2 regions of the Paenibacillus sp. E222 genome follow, and region 2 is predicted to be linked to the other one. Evidence: riboswitches for the same ligand, from Rfam matches in the RefSeq annotation. Region 2 holds a riboswitch; the other holds the start of a gene.

Region 1 (10,290 bases), 3.3 Mb from region 2:
TTTATCAGTTTCGGGGGCACCTCGCTTGTTCTCAACATGCTTAGTATGGGTCTTGTGATGAGTATCAAAGTGCATACAGAAGAGAACGAGGATATTCTCGGTTCCGCAGAACAGCCAAGCATTACGGAGTTGGTATTGAAGCTATTTAGACGCAAATCAACGCAGCAGGAGCAATAGTCTTTATCCAAGGACAGACTCTTTGCGGAGTGAATACGATATAAGTTAACCCTGGAATCAACAGATCGGAGCAAGATGGATCTGTGGGTTTCAGGGTTTTTCGTTGTGTTGTTTGACGGATTTCCAATTTGTCTTCCAATTCTATACAATGGTAATATTGAAGACTACTGGAAATAATTATTGGGTTATTGAGCCTCAGGGGGATACGTGGGAACATGCTGAGAATGCTGAAGAAGATGGACGGGGTTATTCTGTTTGTGTTGCTGCTGCTTATGGTCATGAGTGTATTTACGGTGTACAGTGCGATTCAGTCCGATCCGAAACTTGGAAATCATCATATCAAAACCTTGCTGTTTTACGGGATTGGATTCGTAGCCATCATTGGTATCGGATTAGTCAATTATAAACTGTATATCCAATATGCGTTTTATATTTACGCAGTTGGAATCGTCCTGCTGATTCTTGTCAACTTTGTAGGTGGCACGATTAATAATGCGAATGGCTGGATAAAGATTAGTGAGAGTCTCACTTTTCAACCAGCAGAATTGTTTAAAATGATCTTGATTCTGTTTCTGGCGCATGTATTGGTCAAAAGAAAAAATTCTACGCTTCGTTTCTGGAAAGATATCGTGCCCATCGGGTTATGGACGTTCGTTCCCTTTGCGTTAGTAATGGCTCAAAATGACCTGGGAAACGCCCTCGGATACATCGTGATTCTGGTCGCCGTGTTATGGATAGGGAATATCAAGTGGTCTCATGCATTAATTGCTCTTGCTATTGTGGGGATCACCTTTTTTGGATTCGTCAAAGCATATACGTCGTATCACGATGAGATTTTCACCTTTCTGGAAAAGGCGAACCGTGAGCACTGGGCCGAGCGAATTGATCCTTGGCTTGTACCGGATAAAGCAACGTCGAAAGCTTCCTGGCATACGAAAAATGCGGGTCTGGCCATAGGCTCGGGAGGCATAACAGGCAAAGGTTACATGCAAGGCACATCTGTTCAATCGGGGCGTGTACCGTATACATACTCGGATTCCATTTTTGTGGTCATTGCCGAGGAGTTTGGTTTTGTAGGCGGATCTGTTCTGCTCTTACTGTATTTTATCCTCATTCATCGTATGGTATTAATCGCATTACACTGTAGAGACCGGGCAGGACCTGTGGTGATTGTAGGTATTATCGGGATGCTGTTATATCAGGTGTTTGAAAATATTGGCGCTTTCCTTGGGCTGATGCCGCTTACGGGCATTACGCTGCCGTTTATCAGCTATGGGGGCACCTCGCTGCTCATTAATATGGCATGTATCGGGCTGGTGATGAGTATTAAGTTGTATGGTCAGGAAGACGAGGACGAGCTTCTTATGGGAGAACAGCGAGCTACCTTATTAGAACGTTTGTGGAGTATGGTCCAAAAGGAAAAGACAACAGCGTAATCCTGAACTTTGGTATGATTCATCTTCGCTATAGAAATCCAGCTTCCCATTCAGAGGATGTTGGAGTAGGTTATGGAGCAGTAAGTTTTTGGTTTGTTAGTCCGATCTTTGCCTGCGCAGCTAGGCGAAGATCTTTTTTTATTTTTAAAGGCAGTGAGAACTTTGAATTTTAAATGAATGACAAATTTAAATTTTATTGACAAATATTTCAATTCTGTATTATCCTAATTTTAACTATACTCAGAATAAGTCAGCAGTCCTGGAGAATCCTTGTTTTCCTCGTGTCTCTCAGATCAGCATTCGATATTCCATTCTTATCGTCCTGGTTACACTTCTACAAATTCTATTGGTTCCTGTACAGAACATCCAATGGCTTGTTTATTTCTCAATGAAATGAAATCGATTTCACAATTAATTGTAAACGCTTACTTTCTTTTAGTTCTATCTGATTTGAAATTGAGAGGATGAGAAGCCATGTGTTTTAACAAGTTTGGCAGTGCAGCGGCTGTGATCAAGGAAGAGGTGCGTAGTGCGGTACGTGGGCCTCCTGCCGAAGTGGGATGTGGGCGAAGGATCAGGTCGCTGAATGATTAATTTTAAACCCAAAAGGAGAGTTTGAAATGAATAAAAATCGAGTTGTTAAGACCCCGTCGATCGTCAACGTGTTCATGCTCTTGTTTTTATCTTTTGCACTAACCGTTTCGACATTTGCCATCGGACCAGCGAAACAAGCTGACGCAGCTCCTCTTCCAAAGAAAATTATTGCTTATGTGGCTGGTTGGGCCAACTGGACCGCGAATGATATTAAGGCAGAACAGCTCTCTCATATCAATTACTCCTTCGCTCTCATCTCCAACGGCAAAGCAACAATCACAAATTCAGATCGTACCAAACTGCAACTGATGGTAGGATTGAAATCCAGAAACCCTGACCTGAAGGTGTTATTGTCTGTTGGCGGTTGGGGAGCTAATGGTTTTTCAGACGCTGCGCTAACGGACGCCTCACGTACAACCTTTGCCGACAGTATTGTGCAGCTGGTAACCTCCAACAATCTGGATGGCGTCGATCTGGATTGGGAATATCCGACCAACCCTGCGGCCGGAACAACTGCGCGACCGCAGGATAAACAAAACTTCACACAACTGCTCTCGAAGGTTCGTGAGAAGCTGAATGCTCAAGGGCAGATTAATGGCAAGCAATATCTGCTGACCATTGCCGCAGGAGCGAGCAGCAGTTATCTGAATGGTGTGGAGATCAATAATATCACGCCTCTGCTCGATTGGATCAATCTGATGACTTACGATTTTCATGGAACCTGGGATGCAACCACAGGTCATCATACGAATCTGTCCGGAAGAGATATCAGTGTAACGTCCGCGGTCAATCTGTTCAGAAATAGCGGTGTTCCCGCGAATAAACTGGTCATTGGCGGAGCTTTTTACGGCCGGGCCTGGACGGGTGTTCAGAATTCGAACAATGGTCTGGACAGGCCCGCTTCCGGTGGTTTTGAACCCGACTACAACACTATTGTCAGCCAATATTTGAATAAAAACGGGTATACACGGTACTGGGACAGCAGTGCCCAAGCTCCTTATCTGTTTAATGGAAATACCTTTATCTCCTATGATGACCCGCAATCGCTCAGCTTGAAGGTGCAATATGTGAAAAATAGCAATCTGGGTGGCATCATGTTCTGGGAGTACAGCAATGACCGCTCAGGTGCGCTGCTTCAGGCCGTATATTCAGAGGTTACGGGTGGTGGGACGGTGCAGCCTCCAAATCCAAGCGGGTACAACTATCTGGTTGCTCAAGCCAATCAGCAAATCGTCTCTGCCGAAAATCAAGGCAATGACCAGCTTGTCGCCAATCGGACGACCGCAGGAGACTGGGAGCTTTTTGAATGGATTACGAACTCCGATGGAACGGTGTCCCTCAAGTCCAAAATCAATAATAAATATGTCACAGCAGATGTTAATGTGGGTGGTGCCCTGATCGCAAAAGCGACAACCATTCAGCAATGGGAGAAGTTCAATCGTGTGGATTTGGGTGATGGAACAATCGCGCTGCAGGCACTTGCCAATAACTTGTATGTAACCTGTGATCTGAATAATGGCGGTAAGCTTGTAGCGAGCCGCAATTCGGTTGGCGGGGCCTGGGAAGCTTTTCGGGTCAATAAGTAACAGAGAAGCAAGGGCATCCATACAGCATGCTAATTGGAACATCAAGGGTAGGTTAGAGATTTTAGATTGTTCAAAGAAGTGCCAGCCGACAAGCGTTCCATAGGCAGGCGCTTTTTTGATTTTCGTCAGTTTCATGAGCGAGCTAACAGTCTTTTGTTTTAGGTCTAACCCGCCTATTAAAATTTTAGTAGATTTGTAATCTAGCAGGTTTACTTCCGCCCCTTCCGGGCATACTGATAGACATGAGAGAGTTACAGGGATCATGATCACGGGAGCCGAGGGGGAGAACGGAATGAGCAGAAGAGTCGTGAAACAAATTGGACTTATAATTGTATGTCTTATGATGATTATTATGATGTGGGAAGGTCAGAAAACGGATGCAGCTGTGGCGGCCACAGCGATTCCAGAACAATCCATTCGCTTACGTATTCTCGCAAACTCGGATGCTGCGGGAGATCAGTTGGTCAAACGCGAGATTCGTGACGCCGTCGTTGCCCAAATGAATGAGTGGGTAACCGAACTGGAGAATCCGCAAAGTCTGGAAGAAGCGCGTGGGGTCATTCGTCAGCATCTATCTGAAATTGAGGATCGTGTGGGAGAAGAGCTTGCCAATCGTGGCTTAACCTATTCGTATCAGGTTGAACTCGGAGTGGTTCCGTTTCCAACCAAATTATATGGGGGTACCGTATATCCTGCTGGAGATTATGAGGCAGTACGGATAACACTGGGTAAAGGTGAAGGTCAAAACTGGTGGTGTGTGTTGTTTCCACCATTGTGCTTCATAGATGCAGGAACAGGGGATGCACTGGCGAAGCCTGCAACAGCATCAGCAGCTGCCGCAGAGCCTGGGGACGCACAAGCATCTGTGCAGGCAGCTACACCGGAAGCGCGTTTCTTCTTATGGGATATGGCGGTCAAATTGTGGGATTGGGTAACGGGATTGTTTGCATAACTGAATGAACATGCTGCTGGATATAAGCTTTATCAGGGGACTTCGATTCAGGGAAGTGCCCTTTTGTTTTATCATAGGCTCGAGTCAAAGATCGCATGATGTTAATCGCTGGGAAGATTCAGACCGCATCCTTGGGCAGAGCAGATATGTTATAATTATAGGAATCAGAAAACATAAGTGAATAAGGCATCGCGGAAGTGTGATGTCTTGCATTAACTACCCTACTGAAGTTTAGGAATGATGGATATATGACAAGAGAGAACAAGCAATTGCATCAGTCTTCCATGAAAGGCATGGAGAACGATGAACGTACAGAGGAAATGGTTACGAGCATGTGGGATGTCAATGTACTGCTAGCCAATGAGAACACGGATGATGTGGCAAAAGGGAGTGCGTATAAACAGGCTCTTGTTTACTTACAGGATGCCGCAGCCTGTCTTCGTCAAGGACAAACCGTGGCATTCCCAACCGAGACGGTATACGGTCTGGGCGCAGATGCTCGCAGTACAGCTGCGGTGGAAGCTGTATTTGCAGCCAAGGGGCGGCCTTCAGACAATCCGCTGATTGTTCATATTGCACAGCGTGACCAGTTGGATTCGCTGGTCACAGATGTGAATGGCACAGCGGAGGCTCTGATGGCAGCCTTCTGGCCGGGGCCGCTTACGCTTGTGCTGCCGGTTAGGCCAGGGGCGGTATCCCCGCGGGTTACCGCCGGTTTGGACACGGTGGCCGTGCGGATGCCGGATCATCCGGTGGCCTTGCAGTTGATCGCGGCGGCGGAATGCCCGGTCGCCGCGCCGAGCGCCAACCGCTCCGGGCGGCCAAGCCCGACACTCGCCGCACATGTGCGCGAGGATCTGGCAGGCCGCATCGGCGGCATCGTGGACGGCGGCCCCACCGGGGTGGGCGTCGAGTCCACGGTGGTGCAGGTCGGTGACGACGGTACTGTCACCATCCTGCGCCCTGGCGGCATTACGGCGGAACAGCTGTCCGCCGTTGCCGCCCGTGTCGCCACGGACCCGGCGCTGCTCGCCGAGGGGCCCGGTGGCGATGACAGCCCGGCGCCGCGCTCGCCGGGCATGAAGTACACGCACTACGCGCCCGCAGGTGCGCTGTGCGTGGTGGAGGGGCCGCCCGCAGCGGTGGCGGCCTGGATCAGCGCCGCCCTCGCAGAGGCGGCGCAGCGCGGGGAGCGCACCGCGGTGCTGGCGTTCGCCGAGCACGCGGAGCAGTACCGCGCCGATGCCGTGTTCTCGCTGGGCGATGCCAGCGAGCTGGAGGAAGCAGCGCGCCGGCTGTACGCCGCGCTGCGCAGCTGCGATGAGCAGGGGGCCACATATATTGTGGCTGAAGCCTGCTCGCGCGAAGGGCTGGGAGCAGCCGTCATGAACCGGCTGCTCAAGGCGGCAGGTCACCGACTCATTCAGGTCGGTGACCGATAGCTCCCTTTTTCCATAATATCGCTATGAATATTTCCCTCTGGCACCTGACCTCTAGCCACGACTAGCCAATCATTCTTTGAATGCAGCTATGGAAAACGCCTTCTCAGGTCATGTTTATGTTCTTGTCCGCATATGGTGTACAAGAACCTTTACGTGACTTGGGGGTATGGGGATGTGGGATGTGTCTGCCCATGTAGGGCAGTTGGTAACCATTTTGATTATGGCCGTCGCTCTCGGACTCGACGCGTTCTCACTCGGCATCGGGATTGGCATGAAGGGCATTCGGATGAGAGACGTATTGCGAATCAGTACCGTAACGGCCCTGTTTCACATCATCATGCCGCTCATCGGCATGTACACGGGCAAATACGTCAGCTCCCTGCTTGGTGACATTACGACATATGCAGCTGGCGGTCTGCTGGTCCTGCTCGGCGCCCATATGATCTTGAACGCTTTCCGGGAGGGAGACACCAAACTGGTGGATCATCGATCTCTGCTCGGTGTGATTCTGTTCTCACTGAGTGTCAGTGTGGATTCGTTTTCCGTTGGAGTCTCGCTTGGCATGTTCAGCAGTGATTTGGTGTTAACGGTGCTGGCTTTCGGTGTCTGTGGTGGAGTAATGTCCGTCATGGGTCTGCTGTTGGGACGGCGTGTGAGTCAAAACATGGGGGATTACGGGGAAGCGGTCGGCGGAGCGATCTTGCTCGCTTTTGGACTTTTGTTTATATTTTAAAATACACCGTTAATAATGATTACAGCCTAGTGCAGTCTTCGATATATAGTTATGAGTTTCATTGGTTCAGATGGAGTTTCAAACATGATTCGACAACATTTGCAAAATGGGGAGGCTAACCACAATGAAACATATTTTGTTTGTATGTACAGGGAATACATGTCGCAGCCCCATGGCGGAGGGACTTTTACGTAAACTGGCGTCTGAGCGGGGCATTCAGGTGGACGTTCGTTCCGCGGGTGTAGCCGCAACTACGGGCATGCCGATTTCCCGTCATGCGGAGGCCGTATTAAGGGATCACAACGTTGAGGGACCGCCTCATTCGACGCTCTTGAGCTCTAACCTGGTCGGTTGGGCCGATTTGATCCTTACGTTGACACGCAGTCATAAACAGCATGTTATGCAGGTTTTTCCTGACTCTATACACAAGACGTATACCTTGAAAGAGTATGTGGAAAATGACGAACAAGTCCTGAATGATCTTCAGGAACTGGACAGCCTGTTTGCGACAATGGAAATGAAACGTGCGCTAGGTCAGGAAATTTTGGCGTCTGAACGTGAGCGGGCGATCGAGATCAGACAACGCATACCGAGCTTTGATATTTCGGATCCGTTTGGCGGCAGTCGTGATGATTACAACATCGCTGCGGCAGAGATTCGGACTGCACTCGACAGACTTTTGGACAAGCTGGATTAATTGGATTTGCTTAATCATTCCCAGCTGCCGATGGTTTTCCATATAAAAACGTACACGGGATGTAAATTACCCGTTGATTTTAAACGCAGGTTGTTTTATGATGAATGGGAAAACAGGGATCCGGTGTAACTGGCGACGAAGTGGGCATAACCACGATGGAGCACCGGAACAAACGGCCGGTCGCCTGGGCAAAAGAGCAATTCTGCGGTACCCGCAGACTGCTCTTTTTTTCGTCTTTCATCTGATTATTCGCTATAATAGTACCTGAAATGCCATGTAAGAATACCAAGGGCAGCCAAGAGGAAGCCGGGCATGATTTTATCGGGAGGCGATAGGATGAATATTGAGTTAGATTCGGAACAACCCGGATTGCATGAACAGACCGCATCCATTCTGCGTGAACTGGCGCTTGCCGGACAGCTTGGACCTGGACAGATCGTGGTGATCGGTACAAGTACAAGTGAAGTTGCGGGCAAACGGATTGGTACAAGCGGTGCGGTTGAAGTGGCGCAGCAGCTTCTTGCGGGTATACGCGAGGTGCAGCAGGAGTTCGGTTTTGATGTTGTATTCCAATGCTGTGAGCATCTGAACCGGGCACTGGTTATGGAGCGTTCATTGCTTACACGTCTTGGATTGACTGAGGTTGGTGCAGTACCCGTGCCCAAAGCAGGCGGTTCCATGGCATCCGCAGCGTATCGTTCGCTGACCGATCCATGCCTGGCTGAACATGTGCAGGCCCATGCGGGACTGGATATTGGGGAGACGATGATTGGCATGCACTTGCGGCATGTGGCAGTACCCTTCCGAACATCACTCCGCTACATCGGTGATGCCCGAGTAACTACAGCACTGACCCGTCCGAAGTTGATTGGCGGCGAGCGTGCAGTGTATCGTATGGAAGAGCAACCAGATTCGACATTTTGTGACTAACGTATAAACCGAAACGATTGGTTACACTCCTGACTTCGATTGCATCACCATCTTACGATCGCTGTTATCCCCAGATTTTTTTGAATCTCTTATATAAGGGGAAATCCGGTGATAAAGGCGAACGCTCTGCTTCTCCAGATTGGTGTTGCACTCTCCGTTTTCGTGTAAACATGATTTCGCTTTATAACTTCACTTATAACTGGGAGGAATTTAATCATGGAACAATTGCGCAAGAATGACCCGGCAGTACTGGAAGCGATGAATCTTGAACTGAAACGTCAACAAAACAACATTGAGCTGATCGCGTCCGAGAACATCGTAAGCGAAGCGGTAATTGAGGCAATGGGATCTGTACTTACCAACAAGTACGCTGAAGGATATCCAGGCAAACGTTACTACGGTGGTTGTGAGCATGTTGATATCGTTGAAGATATCGCCCGTGATCGTGCCAAAGAATTGTTTGGAGCAGAACATGTGAATGTTCAACCTCACTCCGGTGCACAAGCGAACATGGCAGTATACCTTGCGGCTCTGAAACCAGGTGATACCGTTCTGGGTATGAACCTTGCGCATGGCGGACACCTCACACATGGTAGCCCGGTTAACGCTTCCGGATTGCTGTACAATTTCGTGGCTTACGGTGTACAAGAAGATACATTCCTGATTGATTATGATGAAGTGCGCAAAGCGGCATTCAAACATCGCCCTCGTATGATCGTTGCAGGTGCAAGTGCATATCCGCGTATCATTGATTTTGAAAAGCTTGCTTCCATCGCTAATGATGTAGGTGCTTTGTTCATGGTGGATATGGCTCACATCGCAGGACTGGTAGCTGCAGGCTTGCATCCAAGCCCGGTTCCACATGCGCATTTCGTAACGACAACAACTCACAAAACGCTGCGTGGACCTCGTGGTGGTATGATTCTGTGCCGCAAAGCTTGGGCAGCAGCCATTGATAAAGCGGTATTCCCGGGTTCCCAAGGTGGACCTCTGATGCACGTAATTGCTTCCAAAGCGGTAGCATTAGGTGAAGCACTGCAACCTTCGTTCAAAACGTATGCACAAAACGTGGTGAAAAATGCACAAGTATTGGCTGAAACGCTGATTGCTGAAGGATTGAACATCGTATCCGGCGGTACAGACAACCACTTGATGCTGATCGACACACGCAGCGTGAATATCACAGGTAAGGAAGCCGAGCATGTACTTGATTCCATCGGCATTACCGTGAACAAAAATGCAATCCCGTTTGATCCAACCAGCCCGTTTGTAACGAGCGGTATCCGGATCGGTACACCTGCTGCTACTTCCCGTGGTATGAACGAAGAAGCAATGGTAGCCATTGGTAAGATCATTGCCAAAACATTGAAAAACCCTAAAGATGCAGCTAAATTGGATGAAGCCCGTGCGGAAGTAACGGCGCTCACCGACAAATTCCCACTCTACACAGATCTTAAATACTAAAAAAACTTGCTCGTGCTGTTTGTATTTGAGATGTTCTAAATGTAAACATACAGACGGAGCAAACCGAAAGAACCTGAAGAAGCGTAGCGCTCGCCTTTATCACCGGAATTCCACCATTTATTAATGGATCAAAAGAATTCTGGGGATAACAGCGATCAGAAGGTCATTCGGTTTGCGGAGCTTCATAGTGTTTACACATTTTTTAACATTCAACTGACATAACAGCGAGAGCAAAAAGGACCGGATGACTCATGTTTCCGGTCCTATTTTTATAGGATT
Region 2 (10,290 bases):
GGTATCATATGAAAGTTGCCGTTAATGGTACAAACATCAAAGTTTATGTGGATGATATGGTCAACCCGAAGATCGATTATACAGACAACAGCCTGAATCCGTTCACGCATGGCAAAATCGGTGTTAGAACGGCAAACAAGCATACACATTTCGATAACGTATCGGTTACTCCCTGAACCGGAAGCCAAGCGTTGAGGATGAAAATGATTGTAACGAGAACTGGAATGCATATTAAGCCGCCAATTGGCGGCTTTCTTGCTTTTACTATACAAGTTATTGCAACCCGGGAGTGCCTTCCTCTGATCTCCTTCACCACCGTCATTTCCCATTAGCCAATCCAACCCATTTCATTGATAATTGAATGATGGATTCGACAGGAGAGGGTGGTTGGTAATGAAAAGTAGTGATCTGCTGATTGGATCGCATGTATCCTTTGGAGGAAAAGAGATGCTTCTCCAGGCTAGTAAAGAAGCCGCTTCTTATGGTGCATCTACTTTTCTGATGTACACCGGCGCACCGCAGAATTCGAAACGAAAACCTATTTCGCAATATAATATAGAAGCAGGTCATTTGCACATGAAGCAGCACGGCATTTCCAATATTGTCGTGCATGCTCCATTCCTGATTAATCTCGCCAACAGTTACAAGCGAGAGGTGTTTGATTTTAGCGTACAATTCTTGCGGGATGAGATCGAACGAACGGCATCGCTTGGATCAAATCAGCTTGTTCTTCACCCCGGAGCCCACGTAAACGCTGGATTGAACATCGGTATTCGACAAATCATTCGGGGGTTAAACGAAGTATTACAAGACGATAATCACCCGGAGGTACAGATTTCGTTAGAGACGATGGCGGGAAAGGGAACAGAGTGCGGAACAAGCTTTGAAGAACTGGCAAAGATTATCGATGGCGTGCAACGGAATGAACGGATTTCCATATGTCTGGATACTTGTCATGTTCATGATGCCGGATACGATATTGTTCATCATTTTGATGGGGTACTTGAGCAGTTTGACGAGGTAATTGGCCTTGATCGCTTGAAAGTACTGCACATCAATGATTCCAAGAATGTGCGGGGATCGAGGAAAGATCGCCATGAGAACATCGGACACGGACATATCGGACTCCAGGCTTTGGATTATATCGTACATCATCCCCAGCTCGTGTCACTTCCGAAACTGCTTGAGACGCCGTCGATTGGCAAAATAAAATATAAAAGTGCACCTTATCGACATGAAATTGCCTTGTTAAGAAGAGAGTGCTCCGAACCCGTGCAGAAGGAAGAGGATTCTTTAGAAAACAGTAAATAGAGAGTATTCTAAACATTCGCTCACTCATTCCATGTTTATTCTCACGGGACATATGTTAAAATGGATGTAGAACGTTATTTTATACTAAAAAGGAGGCCGCCATGCAGCCAATAGAGCCTCAAGACATCCAACACCGGATCAATCAACTTCTCGATCAGGACCTATATTTACACCTCGAACTCACGTCAGGTGCTTACGCCAGTCACTTCGATAGCACAAGGCATCCGGGGTCGGCATTCATTTCCAATGCGGTCATACGATATACGCAAGGATCTATCTCGGGCACAGGCCCATACCGAGTTGGTTTAAAAACCACTCACGGCTGGATATACGCTGAAGGACTTACACACATTGACGAGCTGGAACAAGAACGACTCATCCTGGCTGGTCACGATAGTCAAGGAAAGCTGGTTGTAGCTTTACAACTTAGTCGGGAATTGTTCTGATGAAAGCGGAGGATCAAATAAGCATGAATAACAAACAGATTGAACATCAGCGCATTTTAGTTGTGTTTCCCCATCCCGATGATGAAGCATTCACTGCTTCGGGAACGTTGGCGAAGTACATAGAAGGCGGTGCTCAAGTCACTTATGCTTGCCTGACTCTAGGGGAGATGGGACGTAATATGGGCATTCCTCCATTTGCCAACCGGGTCACCTTGCCAATAATCCGTAAGGATGAACTCATAGAGTCCTCTAATGCGATTGGTATTCAAGACTTAAGGATGCTCGGTTTTCATGATAAAATGATCGAGTTTGAAGACCCTGAGCTGCTGGATGGCCACATTTTGGCGCTCATCAAGGAGCTTAAACCGTCACTGGTCATTACGTTCTATCCCGGGTATAGCGTACATCCCGATCATGATGCAACCGGAGCTGCGGTTACGCGAACGATTGGCCGATTACCCGCTGAAGAGAGACCTATCGTCTACTGCTGTGCATTCTCGAACAATCACGAAGAGAGCATCGGGAAAGCGGATGTGATTGAAGACGTGAGCGGATTCCTTGCCAAGAAAATGGCGTCGATTCGAGCTCACCGTTCACAATTCCAAGCGCCGGAACTTGTCGGCAAGGGGAAATTGGACGATGAACAAATCCGAAATCGGTTTGGAAGAGAAGCATTTTGGACCTATAAGTTCGATTAATTTTACAATCTGTACAATCTAATTCACGTAAAAAGTCGCCATTATGGCGACTTTTTTTCGTTTTAAACATGTGATGTTGTTTGAGTGTTAATTGGAGTGAGGGAGATAATCTGATGAGTTCCTGCAAAGAGTGATACAATTGAAAGAACTTCGTTCTACAAACCAATGAGTCGGTTTCAACTCCCATGACAGAGAATGAGGAAACCCATGAAACGACACAGCCGCAAACAGAAAATTATGATTTGATATCAGGGGGGGAGACCAAAAATGCGAAGCAAACGAATTATTCGAATTACTGCGATACTCATTTTACTTTTGCTCATATCATGCATCGCATTTGTTTATGTGAATGACAGACCTGGCGGACTAGCCGATCGGCGCATGTCCAAAGCAATGGGAATGAGTGAAACGATGCATATTCCTATAGGGAAAACTGCTGAAGAAGCGATTCAGAAGTTTAGAAATAATGATAATTCATTACACATCATTCATCAAGAACCGGTAGACGGGGGCATAATTTTGTTTAAACAAAAATCCGGCCAAGAGAATAACAGCAATCTTCAGATGGAGTATGCTCGGAAAATAATATTCGGATGGAAGTGGGCTTGGGGGGGCGGATATTCTATTGGTGAATCATCTCAATTCACGTCTGCAATGGATTATATGAGCATACCTGAATTGAGTCATATATCGACACCTTTCCCTATGCTGTTTGGACATATATTAGACCCGGCGATTCAGCGTGTAACTGTCGAGTTCGAGGGGGATGAGAAACCAGTAGTTACTGAAGCCAAGCTGGTTGAGGTGGGGCCGGAAAGCATAATCTGGTTTGTATCACTACCCTCGTCCGCAACAATTCCGTATGAAATAAAGGGATTCAACGATAAAGGAGAGCTCGTCACCCATAAAAAAATGGATGACCCGAATGGCATGGGTTCCATGGTTGTTGGAGAGCTTTAATGAGTATTCGTACGGAATCTGCGAGTAGGGCGGGGATCGTCAAGTTTGGAAAACAATAAAAAGGGAACAACCCACTGTATAGAGGTTGTTCCCTTTCCCGTTACAAGAAAATTCCGATTTACAAAAAAATAAGCAAAAGAATTCCGACGACAAAGCAATAGTATGAAAAGTAAATCAAGTTCCCTCTTGCCATAATTCCCATGAACCATCTCATTGAAAAGTAGGTTACGATAAGGGTCGTAATGAACGCTAGAATGTAAGGGATAGCCAACTGCACTCGGTGCGGATCGGTTACGATGTCAGAGGCACCTAAAATTACCCCGCCGATGCTAATCGGAATGTAGAGCATAAAGGAAAATTTCAACGCCGTTTCTTGTTTCATCCCTACAGCAATAGATGCAATGACTGTTGCACCGGAGCGGCTTATTCCCGGAATAAGAGCCACTGCTTGAGCCAGACCCACCAGTATGGCGTCTTTCACAGACAAATCTCCATCTCTTTTTCGCCCACGAAGGTTTCGAATGAGCCATAGCGCAACCCCTGTAATCAGTAAACTAATCGCAACCGTATAGACAGAAGTGAAGATTTCCTCAATTTTATCCTTGAACAGCACAGCCCCGATCGCAGCAGGCAGGGTACCAATAATTATGTATACACAAAACATAAAATCTGCTCTGTACTCCGCATTGCGAGAAACTAGGAATCGCCAGCCTCCTACAATAAGCTTTTTGATATCTTCCCGAAAGATAAACATAATGGCAATCAGTGAGGCGGTGTTCGTCAAAATTTCAAAGGATAATCCGTTCTGCTCCATGCCAAGCAATCGTTGAACGATAATCAAATGACCGCTTGAAGAAACCGGAATAGGCTCTGTAGCCCCTTGTACGATACCTAATAACACATATTTCAACCATAAAATAAAGTCTTCCATTATATCCTCCTACTTATTATTTTCGATTGGCTTTGACATATTTCAGTTGGGCCACAATGATGACACTAATAATCACCAAAAGGAACCATGAACTGATCTTGCTAAAACTGACCAGCTGCCAGGAATCATGCTGGTCGGGGTATTTCCAGCCGTTAAAAAATGTAGCTAAATTTTCAGCGGTCCAGATGAAAAAACCGACGATGATAAAAGCGAGTGTTAACGGCATTCGATAGGTAGTTAATCGTACCCGATAGATAATCCATGTTTTTCGAAAAACAATAAATACGAGAGCGGTCAACCACCAACGGAAATCGGGAATAAAATGATGTGTGAAAAAGTTGATATAGATGGCTCCTCCTAACAGAACCGAAGATGCAAATCCCGGCCAGCCTGTCATGTCCATACGCAATCTGCGCCATATTTGACACATAAAGCTTGCTACACTTGCATACATAAATCCGCTATAAAGAGGGACACCAAAGAGCTTGGTATAACCAGGCTCAGGGTATGACCAGGAACCCATCCACACCTTATACATCTCCAGTACCAATCCAATCACGTGAAATATACATATGACTTTGATTTCATCACGTGTTTCCAATCCGCTCCGGTACATAAGGTATTGGACTGCTAATAAAACAAGCAGAATGGCATCATAGCGATAAAGAAAGGGTATCTGAATTACGCTAGAAAGGGCAAACGTTCCAAAGATCGCCACAGGAAAAATGCAACTCATCGCCTGATGATAACCAAAATGCAGGAGCTGTACTAAAGGTTTCAAGTTATGCTTATCTCCTTCCCAAGCCTTGTTCATAATAATATAGATATGGTCCGATTGTAAAAAGAGAAAAAAAGATCTATATATTTTCCTATTTTCAATTCGAGCTTAATCAAATACAAATAAGGCCCCTCGTCACTGGAGGGACCTGGTTTTTGCGCTAATTCAATTATGCATTTTCAGACAACTTGTAGGCAGATTTAATCGTATGTTCGATGAGCGTCGCAATCGTTACTGGACCAACGCCGCCCGGTACAGGTGTAATTGCTGAAGAAGGAACGAAGCAAGCTTCGTAGTCCACATCTCCGACATTGCCTTTGTTATAACCTGCATCAATAACGACAGCGCCTGGTTTAATCCAGTCTCCTTTAACAAAGAGGGGTTTGCCCACGGCTGCGATAATGATATCGCCAAGCTTCACGATTTCCTCCAGATTCACGGTTTTGGAGTGGCAGGTCGTCACCGTTGCATTCCGGTTGAGCAGCATGGCTGAGACAGGTTTGCCCAGAATTGGACTTCTTCCGATAACAACCGCATGTTTGCCCTCGATCTGAATATTGTAGAAATCCAGAATACGCATAATAGCCTGTGGTGTACAGGAAGGGAATTCGGCTTCTCCAAAAGCATTAAGTGCGAAACCAAGGGTCGTTACACCGTCAACGTCTTTCTCGATGCTGATGGCATCAAAAGCTGCTCTTTCATCGATGTGATTCGGGACAGGGTGCTGAAGCAAAATACCGTGTACAGAAGGGTCTTCATTGAGCTTGTTAATTTCTTGAATCAATTCATCTGTGGTGGTATCCGCAGAAAGAACGACCTTAATGGAATGCACGCCTAAGCGCGCACAAGCATTTCCTTTCATACGCACATAGGTTGCTGAGGAAGGATCATCTCCGACGAGAATGGTAGCGAGACAAGGCTGAATGCCTTTTTCCTTCAGAATAGCAACCTTCGAGGCCATGTCTTCCTTCATAAAATCCGATACCGTTTGTCCATTTAAGATCAGTGCGTCAGTACTCATTTTCACATCGCCCTTTCAACATAAAAAAGAGGCAAGGAAATAAATATTCCTTACCTCTGCCCAGGCGTACGGCTTATTACAAAACCATATGCTCCCTCACGGTTCACCGTGTTCGCCAGTTACATATGATCGTTTAAATTGTTTAGATTGATAGTACTTGAAAAAGAAGAATTGTTCAATAGTTAATGGATTTCACTTTGATTTGTATGGGGGATTAGTTTCCCGGGTAGCCACAATCTTCGTCATATAGTTGATAACGATTATCAGTTGTGATATATTGTTAACCAGTAAACTATTTTATATTGAATTCCTGTATTAGTTTAATCATTTAAAGTTTTTTTATTGTTTATTAGTAAATAAGGAGCGATAACTGAATGGATTCAAACGATCGAACTAAACAGTTAGTGTATGACCAATTTATTCGATTTTTACATGTATATGAGAATCACAAAGATACGGAAATTGAACATTTTCTAAGTATCGCCCAGCGGGAAAGCATCGACAAAATCCCTCAGCACCTGACTGCGGTTCATATGATAGATTGCATTGGCAAGCATGAGCCTATTAACAACACAGGTATTGCCGACGCGATGAATTTGTCCAAAGCAAGCATTACCAAGATCGGCAACAAACTGCTGGAGGAAGGCTTCGTCAAACGTACGAAAATGAATGACAACAAGAAGGAGAGCTATTTCCGGTTGTCGCCGCAAGGAAAAAAGATCTTTGAACTACATGAACGTTTACATGTGCTTGAGGCTGAACGGTTCTATCGTGCTTTGGACAAATATTCGGAACCGGAGCTGAAAATCATACATCAATTTCTTCAAGACAGCAGCATGCATATGGAATCCAGATAAACTGAAGGAGAGTGAAACACTTGAGTCTGGCAGCATTGATCAGGGAACGAAGAAGTATTCGTAAATGCAATTCTGCACCGGTGGAGCAGGAGTTGGTTGTTGAATTGCTGCACAAGGCCACACGACTTCAACCATCTGTTGAAGCTGGGTCATGGCGTGTTGTTTATGCCGGTACTCCCGAAGCACGCAAACGGTTGGTGGACTGCATGCTGGAAGAGATGTCGCAGAGCAAGCTCGGCAAGTTGATTCCGGGAAAACTGCTGGATGTGTTTAAAAAGAGGTTTACAGATATTCCTGCTCACGTCATTGTTATGTCGACTGTAGGACCGGATCGTCTGACCAATGACCGCAATTATGCGGCTGCATGCGGGATGATGCAGAGCTTCCAACTGTTGGGCTGGGAACAAGGGTTAGGAATGCTGTGGGATACAGAGTCCATGATTCAGAATGAAGGCTTTTTCAGAGGAATTGGACTGCGTGAGGATGAAAGATTTGTTGGCATTCTTCATATGGGATATTACGACAAAGCGCCAAGAAGCCGAAAAAGAACACCAGCTGAGCAGAAGTGGACTGTATTGCAGGGTCAGACTACATAGAAGGGGAGGATTAAAAATGGAATTGACCGATCTGCTAGGAAGCATACACAGTCCAGAAGACTTTTTGGATCGACCGGTGTCCCAGGAGCTAATTCTCGAATTGCTCAATCACGCCGTCTGGGCGCCAAATGATGGACTCCGTGAGCCGTGGCGATTTATTTTTGCCGATAACCGTAATGGGAAACTCATGCAGGGATTGCAGGAGTACGCTCCAGCCTATCTTCTTGTCCTGGTGAAGGAAGAGGCGGATCATCATAAGCGGGAAGAGGACTTTGCAGCCGTCTGCTGTCTGATCCAAAATTTCCGTTTGCTTGCCCATGAACAGGGCCTGGGTGTGCGCAGTACGTTGCATGACTGGATGTACGACCGGAGTCGTGCTGAAACGTTCGGCGTGCTGGGCAATGAGCGGATTGCTGCGGTTCTGGAATTGGGATATGGCACTGAACAGCCCGAAGGGAAAGCTGAGATAACTGAACCTCAGCTTCAGTTCGAACTGTTGTAGCGTGCAAGATGTAGGGAAGAGAAATCAAATGAATGAGGAACGACAATGCCTTGATCGGGATTGTCGTTCTTTTTTTATGGGGTGTGTATCCGATTTGTAATTTACAAGTTAGCTAGAACGGATTCACACGACTAATCGAGAGATTCATCTATTTTATATAAATGATATTCTTATAATGTTTTAATTTCCTTGTTATACGAATTGAATTGTGTTCTATTCCGTAAATCAGATAAATCACCATCTAAATTCTTCAGGTTTGGAAGGAAAGCTGCGGCGGCTGAGCAAAGCAATGGGAGCAGGCCCAAAGACAAGAATAAGAAAGGCAGACCATAGAGTTCTGCAACCGCTGCACCTGCAAAAGCACCTACAGGCTGTAGTCCACCACCAATGAGAAACCGTATTGAGTTGACTCGGCCTTGCAGAGGTCCAGGGACAAGCGTGCCATGCAATGAGGAACTGAGAGAACTAAAGAAAGGTCCTGCTGCACCAGCAGCACATAAAGCAACGAGCGCAAACGGGTAACTTGGGAATACGCCCAGTAAGGCGTTAAAAAGCCCAATGGCGGCTAGGCTGCACAGCATGACTGTCCGTCGTCTTTTGATTTCGCCCAACCACGAGATGACCAAAAGTCCTATTAATGTGCCACATGCTGAAGCCGTGGTGAGTGTACCCATAGCAGCGGCATCCCGATCTAACACTTCGCGAACAAAAGGAATCATCATCGTCCAGATCGCTACAGAAGACATGTTGCTGATCGAAACCATTCCCATAATCGAAAGCATGGCCGGGAAGCTACGATAAAAGGAGAAGCCTTCATGGATATCTCTGAGATAAGCCTTAATTGAAAAGGAGGACTTGGCTGCTACTGGCTTCTGCATTGTGGGCAGATAGAGCAACGTGACAATGGCGGCGGTGTAACAAACGGCGTTAATGCCCAGCGTTGGCAATGCCCCAGCTATGGCAGTAAGTGCTCCGGCTAAGGCTGGGCCCAACAATGCAGCTGCATTACGGCAACCGTCGATCACCGCGAATGCACGCACCAGTTTGCGTTCATCTGATACTCCGGGAACAATGGCCATTGCGGTGGGCATGAATAGGGCAGAACATGCTCCGCTTAGTCCTGCGGCCAGAAAAAGATGCCATAATTGCAAGTGGCCTACGAGTCCCAAAGTCAGAGGTAATAAGAGAGCAAGCAACCTAACAGAAGCAAGCACTGCCATGAACCGCCCTCGGTGTAACCGATCGGATAACGGCGAGCCAAGCAATCGAATGACCACTTCTGGAATGCTAAAACTTAGTGCCATCGCACCCATGGCCATCTTAGATGCGGTTATTTCATAAACAAGCCATTCCATAGCCAGAAGACCAAAAACGTCACCAAATGAACTCAGAGTGACAGTAGCTAGTAAACCATAATAACTGCGCTTATGCATGAGTGTTCCTCCGTGTGTGTAGGTTAAAGGGCATTATCATCATTCTTCAATATAAGCTGAGATCTGTTCCGAAAGCTTGTTGAGTGCTTCAAGACGCAAGCTGTAAGAGGTCGTTTTCTGGTTATAATGCACGATGACAAGCCCCGCTGCCCTCAATGAAATCAGGTGGTAGTGTACTGTGCTCTTAGAAAGTTTAACCTCACTTACGATCTCAGTGAATGTTAACTGCTTTCCAGCCAACAGGCGGAGGATATATAATCTGGTCTCATCGGACAATGCTCGTGTTAGACGTAACAACCGATGTTCAGGCCGGCCCGTTGCTGGTGGGAGAATATCGGCAGAGTAACTGGTGAAAATCACTTCATCAAAGATGGCTGAGGTGACAAAGGGACGAGCATGATATTGAGGGATTAGAATCACTTGTTTGAGCAGAGGGGTAGGGTATAGACGCATACCTTCCGTTGCCTCCTCATAGACCTCAAGATCATTGGTTCCGTTTAGACTGGACCGTCTGGTTTCAGCTTCTAAGGCAAGGCCTTCGATAATCGCCGAATCGATTTGACTGAAATAGTGGGCATCCCATTCACGTAGCGCTTCGGATGTCCGACTGCGCAGTTCCGGGAGATTGGAGGGAACGGACAACTTCACGTTAGCAGCGATGTCATATAGCTGGCCTGTGGTTAGGTCTTCAAGCCAATCCAAAAAACCACTAACTGACCGTTCTCCAGGACAACTCCAAATATAAGGTGCAAGGCTA

Evidence for each region. A riboswitch is a leader RNA that binds a small molecule or an ion and turns the genes downstream of it on or off. The one in region 2 is predicted to bind ZMP and ZTP.
Region 1: another riboswitch for ZMP and ZTP. It lies ahead of HW560_RS08480 (TIGR01440 family protein); the one in region 2 lies ahead of HW560_RS23395 (bifunctional 5,10-methylenetetrahydrofolate dehydrogenase/5,10-methenyltetrahydrofolate cyclohydrolase).

What each region holds. Positions count from the first base shown of each region.
Region 1 covers NZ_CP058552.1:1,921,586-1,931,875, forward strand. The annotation lists gene HW560_RS08440 (FtsW/RodA/SpoVE family cell cycle protein) at 1-177, shown strand, start outside; gene HW560_RS08445 (FtsW/RodA/SpoVE family cell cycle protein) at 393-1,613, shown strand; gene HW560_RS08450 (glycosyl hydrolase family 18 protein) at 2,234-3,793, shown strand; gene spoIIR (stage II sporulation protein R) at 4,086-4,745, shown strand; gene HW560_RS08460 (L-threonylcarbamoyladenylate synthase) at 5,078-6,187, shown strand; gene HW560_RS08465 (manganese efflux pump MntP) at 6,360-6,920, shown strand; gene HW560_RS08470 (low molecular weight protein arginine phosphatase) at 7,045-7,617, shown strand; ZMP/ZTP riboswitch at 7,733-7,814, shown strand; gene HW560_RS08480 (TIGR01440 family protein) at 7,954-8,547, shown strand; gene glyA (serine hydroxymethyltransferase) at 8,764-10,011, shown strand.
Region 2 covers NZ_CP058552.1:5,249,018-5,259,307, reverse strand. The annotation lists gene HW560_RS23430 (family 43 glycosylhydrolase) at 1-176, shown strand, start outside; gene HW560_RS23425 (deoxyribonuclease IV) at 394-1,311, shown strand; gene HW560_RS23420 (YojF family protein) at 1,413-1,757, shown strand; gene bshB2 (bacillithiol biosynthesis deacetylase BshB2) at 1,781-2,455, shown strand; gene HW560_RS23410 (hypothetical protein) at 2,723-3,415, shown strand; gene HW560_RS23405 (undecaprenyl-diphosphate phosphatase) at 3,534-4,346, opposite strand; gene HW560_RS23400 (DUF817 domain-containing protein) at 4,363-5,160, opposite strand; gene HW560_RS23395 (bifunctional 5,10-methylenetetrahydrofolate dehydrogenase/5,10-methenyltetrahydrofolate cyclohydrolase) at 5,294-6,145, opposite strand; ZMP/ZTP riboswitch at 6,197-6,278, opposite strand; gene HW560_RS23390 (MarR family transcriptional regulator) at 6,520-7,002, shown strand; gene HW560_RS23385 (nitroreductase family protein) at 7,023-7,598, shown strand; gene HW560_RS23380 (nitroreductase family protein) at 7,615-8,100, shown strand; gene HW560_RS23375 (MFS transporter) at 8,271-9,533, opposite strand; gene HW560_RS23370 (ArsR/SmtB family transcription factor) at 9,573-10,290, opposite strand, start outside.